Regions from separate parts of the Agrococcus sp. GCM10030265 genome, predicted to be linked through region 1. Evidence: predicted binding sites of a transcription regulator. Region 1 holds the regulator's gene; the other holds the start of a gene.
The links. Region 1 encodes HrcA, which represses chaperone genes, less so after heat shock. Its sites were predicted from a motif close to TTNGCACTCGNNNNNNNCGAGTGCNAA; they were not measured.

Region 1 (5,902 bases):
GCTCGAGCACGACGAGCCGGAAGCGCTCGGCGAGCGCCGCGAGGCCCCGCGTGTCGACGACGTCCTGCACCTCGGGCACGTGTGCCCGCAGGGACTGCTTGCCCGCCTCGCGCACGATCGAGCGCCAGCGCCCGAGCGCCTTCGCGCCGCGCTCGCCCTTCCACGTCACGATCGAGCGCGCCGCCTGCCACGGCACGACGACGTCGACGCCGAGCTCGGTCGCCGCCTGGATCGCGAGCTCGTCGCGATCGCCCTTGGCGAGCGCCTGCGCGAGGCCGATGCGCGGGCTCGGCGCAGGCTCGTGCCGCACCGACCGCACCTCGAGCACGACCTCGGGCCGCAGCTCGACGAACGCCGCCTCGGCGATCGTGCCGCGGCCGTCGCCCACGAGCACCGCCTCGCCCACGCGGGCGCGACTCACCGTTGCGGCGTGGCGCGCATCCTCGGTGCCGAGCGTCACCGTCTCCCCCACGCCGACGTCGAGCGCGTCGACGTAGTAGCAGTGGGCCATCAGAAGCGCAGGAAGCGGTCGCGCAGCTTCGAGAAGAGCCCCTGCTGGAACTGCGCCATGCGCGGAGCCGGCGGCTTCGTCCGTCGGCGCAGCTGCTCGAGGAGCTCCTCCGACTTCCTGTCGAGCCGCGTCGGCGTCGCCACCTGCACGCCGAGCCTCAGGTCGCCGCGGCCCGAGCCGCGCAGCCTGCCGACGCCGCGCCCCGTCACGGTGAGCACGTCGGCCGACTGCGTGCCCGGCTCGATCGTCACGGTGATGGGGCCGTCGATCGACTCGACCGTCGCCTCCGTGCCGAGCGCGGCGTCGATCATCGACACCTCGAGCGTGCCGAGGAGGTCGTCGCCCTCGCGGCTGAAGACGTCGTGGTGGGTGACATGCACCTCGAGGAAGAGCGTGCCGGGCTCGCCGCCCGCCTCGCCGACCTCGCCCTGGCCGGGCAGCTGGATGCGCAGGCCCGTGTCGACGCCCGCGGGGACGTCGACGGGGATGGAGCGCTCGGCGCGCACGCGACCGTGCCCGGCGCACGTGGGGCACGGGTACGGGATGACGGTGCCGTGGCCCTGGCACGAGCCGCACGGCTGGCTCGTGACCATGTTGCCGAGCAGCGAGCGCACCTGACGCTGCACGTGCCCGGAGCCGCCGCAGATGTCGCAGGTCTCCTCGCGCGTGCCCGGCGCCGTGCAGCGACCGTCGCACGTGTCGCACAGCACCGCGGTCTGCACGCGCAGGTCGCGGTGCACGCCGAACACGACGTCGTGGAGGTCGAGGTCGATGCGCAGCAGCGAGTCCTGGCCCGGCCGCCTGCGCGGCCTCGGCCCCTGCTGCCTGCCCTGCCCGCCGAAGAACTGCTCGAAGATGTCGCCGAGCCCGAAGCCCTGCGCCTGCGGCCCGCGGTCGTAGTCGGCGCGCGACTGCGGGTCGGAGAGCACGTCGTACGCGTGCGTGACGTCCTTGAAGCGCTCGGCCGCGTCCTCCGAGGGGTTCACGTCGGGATGCAGCTGCCGTGCGAGCTTGCGGTATGCGCGCTTGATGTCGTCCTGGCTGGCCTCGCGGGGCACGCCCAGGACCTCGTAGTGATCGCTCATCGCTCCTCGTCGTCGAGCAGCCGGGTGAGGTACCGCGCGACGGCGCGGACGGCTGCCATGTTCGATGCGTAGTCCATGCGGGTGGGGCCGAGCACGCCGACGCGGCCCGCCTCGTGGCCGCCGGCGCCGTAGGCGCCCGTGACGATCGACGTCTGCTCGAGCCCGTCTGCCATCTCACGGCCGATGCGCGTCGCGACGGCGGATGCCTCGGCATCCATCTCGCCGAAGAGGCGCAGCAGCGTGACCTGCTCCTCGATGGCCTCGAGGACGAGCGTCACGGAGCCGGAGAGGTCGTGGCGGCCGCGCACGAGATGCGAGGCGCCCGCGATGACGAGCCGATCGCCCGCCGTGGGCGCGAGCACCTCGCCGAGCACGGCGACGAGCCGCTCGGTCGCGGGTGCGACGGCGGGGGCAGCGCGGTCGACGACGGCGACGAGCGCCTCCTCGGCGTCGACCGTGGGCTTGCCCGCGACCGCGACGTCGAGCGCGCGACCGATGGTCTGCGCCGCGTCGGCGCCGATCTGCTGGCCCGCGTCGACCATGCGCTGCTCGACGCGCCCGGAGTCGAGGATGACGACGAGCAGCAGGCGCGACTCGGCGATCTGCACGACCTCGACGCGGCGCACGCGCGCCTTGGCGACCGAGGGGTACTGCGCGAGCGCGACCTGGTTCGTGAGCTGCGACAGCAGCCGCACGGTGCGGGCCATGACGTCGTCGAGGTCGTCGGCCTCGTCGAGGAACCGCGCGATCGCCGCGCGCTGCGCCGCGGACAGGGGCTGCATGCCCTGCAGGCGGTCGACGAAGACCCGATAGCCCTTGTCGGTGGGGATGCGGCCGGACGACGTGTGGGGCGCCACGATGAGCTCGGCCTCCTCGAGCAGCACCATGTCGTTGCGGATCGTCGCGGCGCTCACCCCGAAGGAGTGGCGCTCGACGATCGAGCGGGAGCCCACGGGCTCGCTCGAGGCGACGTAGTCCTGCACGATCGCCCGCAGCACCTCGAGGCCGCGATCCGTCACCATCGTCCGTCCCCCCTCGTCTGGCACTCGACGTTCTCGACTGCCAATCGTACCGCGATGGTGGGTGCGTTCTCAGCCTGCTGCGAGGAAGATGGTCGCCAGCCCCCTTCGGCATCCGTCATCGAGAGGTTCGACCATGACCGACCCCCACGGCCCCGCGACCCCCGAGGAGCCCCAGGCTCCCCGGTTCGGCGCGCCCCAGGCGGGCGACGCATCCCAGGCCGCCCCGGCCCCCGGCGAGCCCGCCCAGCCCTTCTCCAGCCCCGCCCCGGGCGCCGCGCACCACGCGCCCGAGGCCCCGCAGGCCCCCTTCGGCGCACCCGGGCAGCACGGGCAGCAGCCGCCCGCCGCTCCCCCGTACGGGGCACCCGGCCAGCAGCACGCCCAGCAGCCGCCCGCGGCTCCCCCGTACGGCGCGCCCGGCCAGCAGGTGCCGCCGCAGCAGCCCTACGGCGCCCCGCAGTACGGCGCTCCCGGCCAGCCGCAGTACCCGGCCGGCGCCCCCATGTCGCCGCAGGACGAGAAGCAGTGGGCCATGCTCGGCCACCTCGGCGGCATCGCCTGGGTGCTCTCGCTCGGCTGGCTCGGCCCGCTCATCGTCTTCCTCATGTACAAGGACCGCAGCGCCTTCGTGCGTCAGGAGTCGAAGGAGGCGCTGAACTTCCAGCTCTTCATGACGATCCTGTTCGTCGGCCTCGTGCTGGTCGGCAGCATCACGAGCTTCATCCTCATCGGCTTCGTGTTCCTCGCCGTGTGCTGGGTGCCGCCGCTGCTCGGCCTCATCTTCGCCATCGTCGGCGCCGTGCGCGTCAACGCGGGCGGCTCGTACCGCTACCCGTTCAACTGGCGCATCATCAAGTAGGCGACGACGGTCGACACGACGGGCATCCCGCGCCGCGGGGTGCCCGTCGTCATGCGCACGGGCGTCAGACGCCGGGCGTCAGACGCCGGACGACGGCGTCGGCGAGGAGCCTGCCGGCGAGCGTCGGCACGATGCGGCCGCGCAGCGCGGCCGCGCCCTCGACGAGCCCGTCGGCGATGAGCCCTGCGACCGCGAGGCGCCCGTCGGCGTCGAGCACGTCGACGGGCAGGCCGTCGCGGATGCGCGTCTCGAGCAGCACGCGCTCGACGCGGCGCGTCTCGGCGTCGAGCTCCTCCCGAGCGAGCGCCGGCGAGTCGCCCGCCGCGAGCCGCTGCGCGTACGCCGCGGGGTGCTTGACGTTCCACCAGCGCACGCCGCCGACGTGGCTGTGCGCACCGGGGCCGATGCCCCACCAGTCCTCGCCGTGCCAGTACGACAGGTTGTGGCGCGAGACGGCGCCGCCGCGCGCCCAGTTCGACACCTCGTACCACTCGTAGCCCGCGGCCGAGAGCGCGGCGTCGGCCGCCTCGTACATCGAGGCGTGCAGGTCGTCGTCGACCGGCGCGACCTCGCCGCGTCGGATGCGACGGGCGAGCGCCGTGCCCTCCTCGACGATGAGCGCGTACGCCGAGAGGTGGTCGACGTCGTACGAGAGCGCCGCGTCGAGCGAGCGCTGCCAGTCGTCGAGCGACTCGCCGGGCGTGCCGTAGATGAGGTCGACGCTCGCATCGAGCCCCGCATCCCTCGCCCACGCGACGACCTGCGGCACGCGCTCGGGGTCGTGCGTGCGATCGAGGGTCTGCAGCACGTGCGGCACGACCGACTGCATGCCGACGCTCACTCGCGTGAAGCCCGCGTCGGCCAGCGTGCGCAGGTCGGCGGCGTCGACGGAGTCGGGGTTCGCCTCCGTCGTCACCTCCGCTCCGTCGGCGAGCCCCCACGTCTCGCGCACCGCATCCAGCATGCGCGCGAGATCGCCGGGGGGCAGGAGCGTGGGCGTGCCGCCGCCGACGAAGACCGTCGACACCGGTCGCCGCACGGCGGCGTCGTGCTCGGCGAGCTCTGCGAGCACGCGGCCCGCGAGCGCGATCTCGGCGATCGCCTGGTCTGCGTAGTCGTCCTGCCGGGCACCGCGCAGCTCGGTCGACGTGTACGTGTTGAAGTCGCAGTAGCCGCATCGCACGCGACAGAACGGCACGTGCAGGTAGACGCCGAACGCGCGCTCGCCCGCGTGCTCCGCGGCCGATGCGGGTAGCGCACCGCTCGCGGGCGCGGCGTCGCCGTCGGGCAGGGCGCCCATCAGGCGACCCTCGTGCGCAGCGCGCTCACCCGACGTGGATGCGACGCAGCGCGTCGAGGTAGCGCTCGTGGAACCGTCGCTGGATGCGCAGCGTCACGGGACCGCCCAGACGCGCCCACCACGCATGCGGCCGCGAGAGCACCCGCAGGTGGAAGTACACCGAGTCGTCGTCGGCCAGCTCGATGAGCATGCGCTCCTCGCCCGCCTCCGGATGCCCCTCGAGGGTGCCGAAGATCACGGCGTGGGTGGTGGCCTCGTCCTCCACGGCGATCACGCGCACGGGCGCGTGGATCTGCAGGAGACCGATGCGGATGCGCTGCATCGCGGAGTCGCCGGGCTGCAGGAAGGGCTCGCCGTCGGCAGCGAAGACCTGCTGCGTCTCGGTCTGGGCGGCGCGAGCGGGATCCTTGCCGTCGAAGCCGACGGGTCGGTACGTCGAGCGGTCCTCCGTGGGCTGCACGTCGACCTCGACGCCGCTCAGCCGCTGCACGCGCCACGTGCGCAGCGCCGCGACCGCCGCGTCGTAGCGGGCGCGGCCATGGCCGATGCGCGCGCGCTTCGAGACGAGCTCGAAGCCCTTCGGCGGGAAGCGGTCGAAGTCGAAGTGGGCGGTGGCGCCGATGATGCCGTAGTTGGCCTGCCGCCCGGCGAGATCCTGCACTTGCGAGTCCCCCACGTCGTCTCGCGGCTCGCCCCGGGTGGACGGCCCCAGCGAGGATAGCGCGCCAGCCGGCTCAGGGCATCCGCTCGGAGGCCGTCCAGGCGACCGGCACGGGGTGGGCGGAGGATGTGACCCATGCCTCGTCGCCTCCCCATCGCCATCCTCGCCGTGCTCTGGGCGACCGCCCTCGCCGGCTGCTCGGCGGATCCCGCCCCGTCGTCGACGCCCTCCGCGGCGGCGAGCGACGCACCCTGCCCGGGCTCTCCCGGGGCCACGGTCGCGACGCCGTCCGTCGCGGTCACGGCCGCCGACCTGTGCGCGATCGACGGGCTCGACTGGCAGGACGCCGGCGCCGGCTCCCCCGTCTCCGCCTATGCGTCGGCCGACGAGCCGTGCCGCGCGACGGCGCAGCAGACGCAGCAGCTGGTCTCATCGCTCGACGGCAGGCTCTCGTCGCTGCTCTC
Region 2 (5,902 bases), on a different contig from region 1:
CGGACGCGCTGTCGTGCTGGACTCAGAAGTCCATGCCACCCGTGGGGTCGCCAGCGGGCATCGGGTTCTTCTCGGGCTTGTCGGCGACGACGACCTCGGTCGTGAGGAAGAGGCCGGCGATCGACGCGGCGTTCTGCAGCGCCGAGCGCGTGACCTTCACCGGGTCGGCGATGCCGGCGGCGAGCATGTCGACGTACTCGCCGGTCGCGGCGTTGAGGCCGTGACCCGGCTCGAGCGAGCGCACCTTCTCGACCACGACGCCGGGCTCGAGGCCCGCGTTGAGGGCGATCTGCTTCAGCGGCGCGTCGATCGCGACGCGCACGATGTTCGCACCCGTCGCCTCGTCGCCCGTGAGCTCGAGGGTCTCGAACGCAGCCTTGCCGGCCTGGATGAGCGCGACGCCACCACCGGCGACGATGCCCTCCTCGACGGCGGCCTTCGCGTTGCGCACGGCGTCCTCGATGCGGTGCTTGCGCTCCTTGAGCTCGACCTCGGTCGCGGCACCCGCCTTGATGACGGCGACGCCGCCTGCGAGCTTCGCGAGGCGCTCCTGGAGCTTCTCGCGGTCGTAGTCCGAGTCGGTCGCGTCGATCTCGGAGCGGATCTGGCGCACGCGGCCTGCGATGGCCTCTGCGTCGCCCGCACCCTCGACGATCGTCGTCTCGTCCTTCGTGATGACGACCTTGCGCGCACGGCCGAGCTGCGAGAGCTGCACGCCCTCGAGCTTGAGGCCGAGCTCCTCGGAGATGACCTCGCCGCCCGTGAGGATGGCGATGTCGGCCAGCTGCGCCTTGCGGCGGTCGCCGAAGCCGGGAGCCTTGACGGCGACCGACTTGAAGATGCCGCGGATCTTGTTCACGACGAGCGTCGCGAGCGCCTCGCCGTCGACGTCCTCGGCGATGATGACGAGCTGCTTGCCCGCCTGGATCACCTGGTCGACGATCGGGAGGAGGTCCTTGATCGCCGAGATCTTCTGGTTGGCGATGAGGATGTAGGCGTCCTCGAACACCGTCTCCTGGCGGTCGGGGTCGGTGACGAAGTACTGCGACAGGAAGCCCTTGTCGAAGCGCATGCCCTCGGTGAGCTCGAGCTCGGTGCCGTAGGTGTTCGACTCCTCGACGGTGACGACCCCCTCCTTGCCGACCTTGTCGATCGCCTCGGCGATGAGCTTGCCGATCTCGGGGTCGGCGGCCGAGATGGATGCCGTCGCGGCGATCTCCTCGGTCGTCTCGATGTCCTTCGCGTGGGCCACGAGCTGCTCGGAGACCGCTGCGGTCGCCTTCTCGATGCCGCGCTTGAGGCTGATGGGGTCGGCGCCGGCCGCCACGTTGCGGAGGCCCTCGCGGACGAGCGCCTGCGCGAGCACCGTCGCGGTCGTCGTGCCGTCGCCTGCGACGTCGTCGGTCTTCTTCGCGACCTCCTTGACGAGCTCCGCGCCGATCTTCTCGTACGGGTCGTCGAGCTCGATCTCCTTCGCGATCGACACACCGTCGTTCGTGATGGTGGGGGCGCCCCACTTCTTCTCGAGCACGACGTTGCGGCCGCGCGGGCCGAGGGTGACGCGCACCGCGTCGGCGAGCGTGTTCAGACCACGCTCGAGGCCGCGGCGGGCCTCCTCGTCGAATGCGATCATCTTTGCCATTGAGTCTCGTCCCTCCTGGACACGTCGACACGTCTGCTGGCACTCGACGGTCGCGAGTGCCAGGGACGAGTCTGGCACTCAGGGCACGCGAGTGCAAGCGAGCGCGACGCGCTGCGCCGCGGTGCGCCGACCGCTCAGCCGACCGCGATCGAGCCGTCGCTCGGCACGAGCTCGACCCACGTGTTGCCCGGCGTGAGGGTGACGGGCTGGCCCGCGGCGTCCGTGAGCCGGATGGGCGTCGTCATGTCGGGCTTCGACCATTCGACCGCGATGGTCGTGCAGCCGCTCTGCACGACGCCGGTGCCGTTCGTGCCGGCGAGCATCGTCTCGGGCACGCCACCGTTGTTGCGGATCTGCACGCTGAGCACGACGACGTTCGCAGCGCTCAGCTGCCCGCCGCCCGCCGCCATGTCGGCGGCTCCGTTCTGCCACCGCAGCCACCGGCCCGTGCCCGCGTCGCATCCCCACTGGCGCGACTGCGACGGCGAGAACCCGAGGTCGAGGCGCGCGGCGGGCGCGCCCGCCGCCTGCGACGACGGCGCAGCGCCGTCGACGGGGTAGGCGAAGTGCTGCTGGGGTGCTGCGATCGACGCGTTGTCGGCGAGCAGCTGCCGTGCGTTCAGGATGACGTTGTGCGGCGCGGCGCGATCGCCCGAGCGGAAGAAGTAGCCGTCGTAGGCACCGCCGTGGACGACGTTCGGCAGACCCGTCGCGGCCATGGCGTCGACGAAGGGCTGCTGCCCGCCCGAGTAGGCCACCATCCCGCCCAGCGGCGAGATGATCGCCGGATCCATCGGGCGGATCGAGCGCACGGGGCCGACCTGCTCGGGCACGGTCGAGTGCCAGACGGCGACGTAGCGCGTCATGCCGCCCTCGACGAGCTCCTCGAAGACGATGTCGGTCGCCTCGAGGCCGATCTGGGGCTGGGCGGCCGGGTGGTCGTCGATCTTCGCGGCGAGCGCCGGGCCCGCGACCGCCGTCTCGACCTCGATGCCCGTGAGCGGCTGCAGGATGGGCTCGGGCTCGGGCGCCGGGCTGGGCGTCGGCGACGCCGTCTCGGTCGCGCTCGGCGTCGGCGACGGCTCAGGGTCGCCGGCGCACGCGGTGAGGACGCCGGCCGCCACGAGGAGGATCGCGGCGGCGTGGGCCGCCCTGGTCGGGCGCGTGGCGGTGCGTGCTCGCATGCACGCCAGGGTAGGTGCCCCATGGCGCCGCCGGCTGCGAGGCTCGCCGAGGGCGACGGCAAGCGCCGACGAGCGGCACGCCCGGCGCGCCGAGCGGGCCTCGGCCGCTAGGGCGTGGGCGACGGCGCGGGCTCGTCGCTCGCGCCGACGATGACCGTGAGGGTCGAGCCCGACAGCGGCTCGGCGGTCGCCTCGGTGGCGTCGGTGCCGAGGGTCTGCGCGAGACCGAGGGCGTACGGCTCGAGGTCGCCCTGGTAGTAGACGGTCGAGGACTCGCGCCCCTCGCTCGCGTCGGCGACCGCGACGACGGGCCAGCCCGCCGCCTGCAGCGCCGCCGACACCTCCTGGCCGCGGCCCGCCCCGGATGCGTCGAGGATCGTCACGGTCGTGCCCTCGGGCAGCGCAGCAGGGTCGGTGACCGCCTCGGGCCCTGCGACCTCGGTCGTCTCGATGCCTCCGACGCGCAGCAGCTGCAGCATGCCGAGCCCTCCGACCGTGAGCACGACCGCCGCCGCCGCGGCCACGATCGCCGTCATCCACCAGCGCCACCACGAGCGCTCGGGCAGGCGATGCACGCCGACGCGGCCGAGGCGCGGCGGATGGTCGAAGCGGTCGGTCACGACGTCTCCCCGCGGTCGCGGATGCGCTGCAGCCTGCGCACGAGCAGGGCGTCGTATCGCAGGGCGGCCTCCGTGTCGATCAGCGCGTTCAGCAGCTGGTAGTAGCGGGTCGTGGACCATCCGAACCGGGAGCGGATCGCCCCCGCCTTCGCGCCGGCGTGCGTGCGCGAGGACGCCTCGAAGTCGAGGATCGAGCGTTGCAGCGCCGTCAGGGCGACGGCGTCCTCCGGCTCGGACATGACCCCCGAGCATACCTTCGCCCTCGGCGTATCGTCGCGCGCGCCCGCGAGCGCTCGTGCGGCGTAGCATCGAGGACATGAGCGACTTCGAGGCGACGACCGACGACCAGTGGCGACAGCGGCTGTCGCCGGAGGCCTACAAGGTGCTCCGCGAGGCGGGCACCGAGCGTCCCTGGACGGGTGCGCTGCTCGACGAGCAGCGCCACGGCGTCTACTCCTGCGGCGCATGCGGCCAGGAGCTCTTCAGCGACGAGGTGAAGTTCGACTCCGGATGCGGCTGGCCGAGCTTCTACCAGGCAGACCCGGGCGCCGTGACCCTCATCGAGGACCGCTCGCTGGGCATGGTGCGCACCGAGGTGCGATGCTCGCGCTGCGGCAGCCACCTGGGCCACGTCTTCGACGACGCCCCGCAGACGCCGACGGGCGACCGCTTCTGCATGAACTCCGTCGCGATGGACTTCACGCCGAAGGGCTGATCCCGCCCCTACCACGACGACGCCGCGCCCATCGGGCGCGGCGTCTCGTCATGCGGGGCGCGGTCGACGCCGCATGGTCGACACGGCGACGCCCGCGATCGCGAGGCCGGCGCCGACGTACGACAGGACCGAGACGGGATGCCCCGCCGTCGGTGCGACGAGGTCGAGCACCAGCGCCATGACGACCTGGCCCGCGATCGAGGCGAGCCCGAGCGCGAGCACGCCGATGCGATGCACGGCGACGGCGGCGACCGCGATGAAGAGGCAGCCGAGCGGGCCGCCGAGGTACAGCCACCACTCGACCGGCAGCGGCTGCAGCTCGAGCCCGCCTGCGACGCGGACGACGACGACGAGCGCGAGCGCGAGCGTGCCGACGAGGAAGTTCGACGTCGTCTGCGTGAGCGCGGAGCGCGTGTGGTGCTGCACCTGCCCCGCGAAGGCCTGCTGCAGCGCGATGAGCATGCCCGCGACGAGCGGCAGCAGCACGAGCAGGATCGACGACGACGCGAAGCCGCCCGCCGCCGCCCCCGTCGCGACGGCTGCGATCGTCACGAGGGCGCCGAGCACGCGCTGCGGCGTGACGCGCTTCGCCGCGAGCACGCCGATGCCCATGCGGTCGACGAGGATGCCCGAGAGCGTCTGGCCGGCGACGATGCCGACCGTGAAGAGCGCGACGCCGAGCGTCGGCACCGCGAGCCCCTGCGAGGCGACGACGACGGCGCCGAACAGGCCCGTGAGCGCGTACCACCAGCGCAGCCTGCCCTCGCGCAGCGCGGCGAGCATCCGCGCGGCGCCGGCGCGGCCGGACGGCAGCGCGATCGTCAGGGAGCCGACGAGCGCGAGGCCGACGCCGAACGAGACGAGGGCCGCCGCGATGCCGTCGCCGACGCGGACGGCGAGCTCGCCGTTGATGCGGCTCTGAGCCGCCATCGCCATGCCGCCGACGAAGGCGGCGAGGACCCATACGAGACGCACCGACCCAGCCTAGGCGTGGCAGGATGCTGCGAGCGCCCCTGTAGCTCACCAGGTAGAGCATCGCACTTGTAATGCGGAGGTAGCCGGTTCGAGTCCGGCCGGGGGCTCGGCCTGGGCGCGCGCCGCGCGCCCGCGCGTCAGCCCTCGGCGACGAAGGCGGCGAACGCCGCCGGGTCGCTCACGTCTCCCGCGAACAGCCTGTCGTCCACGAAGACGCTCGGCACGCCGCGCAGCGGCGAGCCGTCGGGCAGCGGGTCGGCGAGCGCCCGCTCGGTCGCGTGCCGCGCCCACCATGCGAACGTGCCGTCGCGCACGCAGTCGGATGCGCCGGACGACGCGTCGTCGGCGAGCGCGAGCACCCGCTCGGCGTCGAGGTCGACGTTCGCCTCGAGCATCGCCTGCAGCAGCGGCAGGGCCGCGTCGGGATCGGCGTCCGCGACGCAGGCGATGGCGGTGACGCCCAACGATGCGGCGTAGCCGTTCTCGATGGCGTCGTCGAGCGCGACCGGCCGGTAGACGATCGTCGCCGTGCCGTCCGCCGCCCAGGCCGCGAGCTGGTCGCGGTTCGCGGCCTCGAAGCGCGCGCAGTACTCGCACGTCGGGTCGACGACGACCGTGATCACCGTGCCCTCGGCGGGCACCTCCCCCGGCTCGCCGTCGGCGGGCACGGGAGGCTGGGCGACGACGCCCGACGCGTCGACCACGAGCGCGTCGGCGAGGTTCGCAGGTCCGTCGGCGGGATCGAGCGCCCACAGCTCGCCGCCGA

Region 2: the regulator HrcA is predicted to act here: its motif matches at 1,679-1,705, upstream of groL (chaperonin GroEL).

What each region holds. Positions count from the first base shown of each region.
Region 1 covers NZ_JBHTCZ010000002.1:175,577-181,478, reverse strand. The annotation lists gene ACFQPP_RS05035 (16S rRNA (uracil(1498)-N(3))-methyltransferase) at 1-511, opposite strand, end outside; gene ACFQPP_RS05030 (DnaJ C-terminal domain-containing protein) at 511-1,596, opposite strand; gene hrcA (heat-inducible transcriptional repressor HrcA) at 1,593-2,618, opposite strand; gene ACFQPP_RS05020 (DUF4870 domain-containing protein) at 2,752-3,477, shown strand; gene hemW (radical SAM family heme chaperone HemW) at 3,542-4,777, opposite strand; gene ACFQPP_RS05010 (DUF1990 family protein) at 4,803-5,438, opposite strand; gene ACFQPP_RS05005 (hypothetical protein) at 5,574-5,902, shown strand, end outside.
Region 2 covers NZ_JBHTCZ010000004.1:192,574-198,475, reverse strand. The annotation lists gene groL (chaperonin GroEL) at 23-1,642, opposite strand; gene ACFQPP_RS12655 (DUF3048 domain-containing protein) at 1,777-2,826, opposite strand; gene ACFQPP_RS12650 (LytR C-terminal domain-containing protein) at 2,934-3,446, opposite strand; gene ACFQPP_RS12645 (DUF3263 domain-containing protein) at 3,443-3,685, opposite strand; gene msrB (peptide-methionine (R)-S-oxide reductase MsrB) at 3,763-4,161, shown strand; gene ACFQPP_RS12635 (DMT family transporter) at 4,210-5,136, opposite strand; tRNA gene ACFQPP_RS12630 (tRNA-Thr) at 5,171-5,243, shown strand; gene ACFQPP_RS12625 (DsbA family protein) at 5,274-5,902, opposite strand, start outside.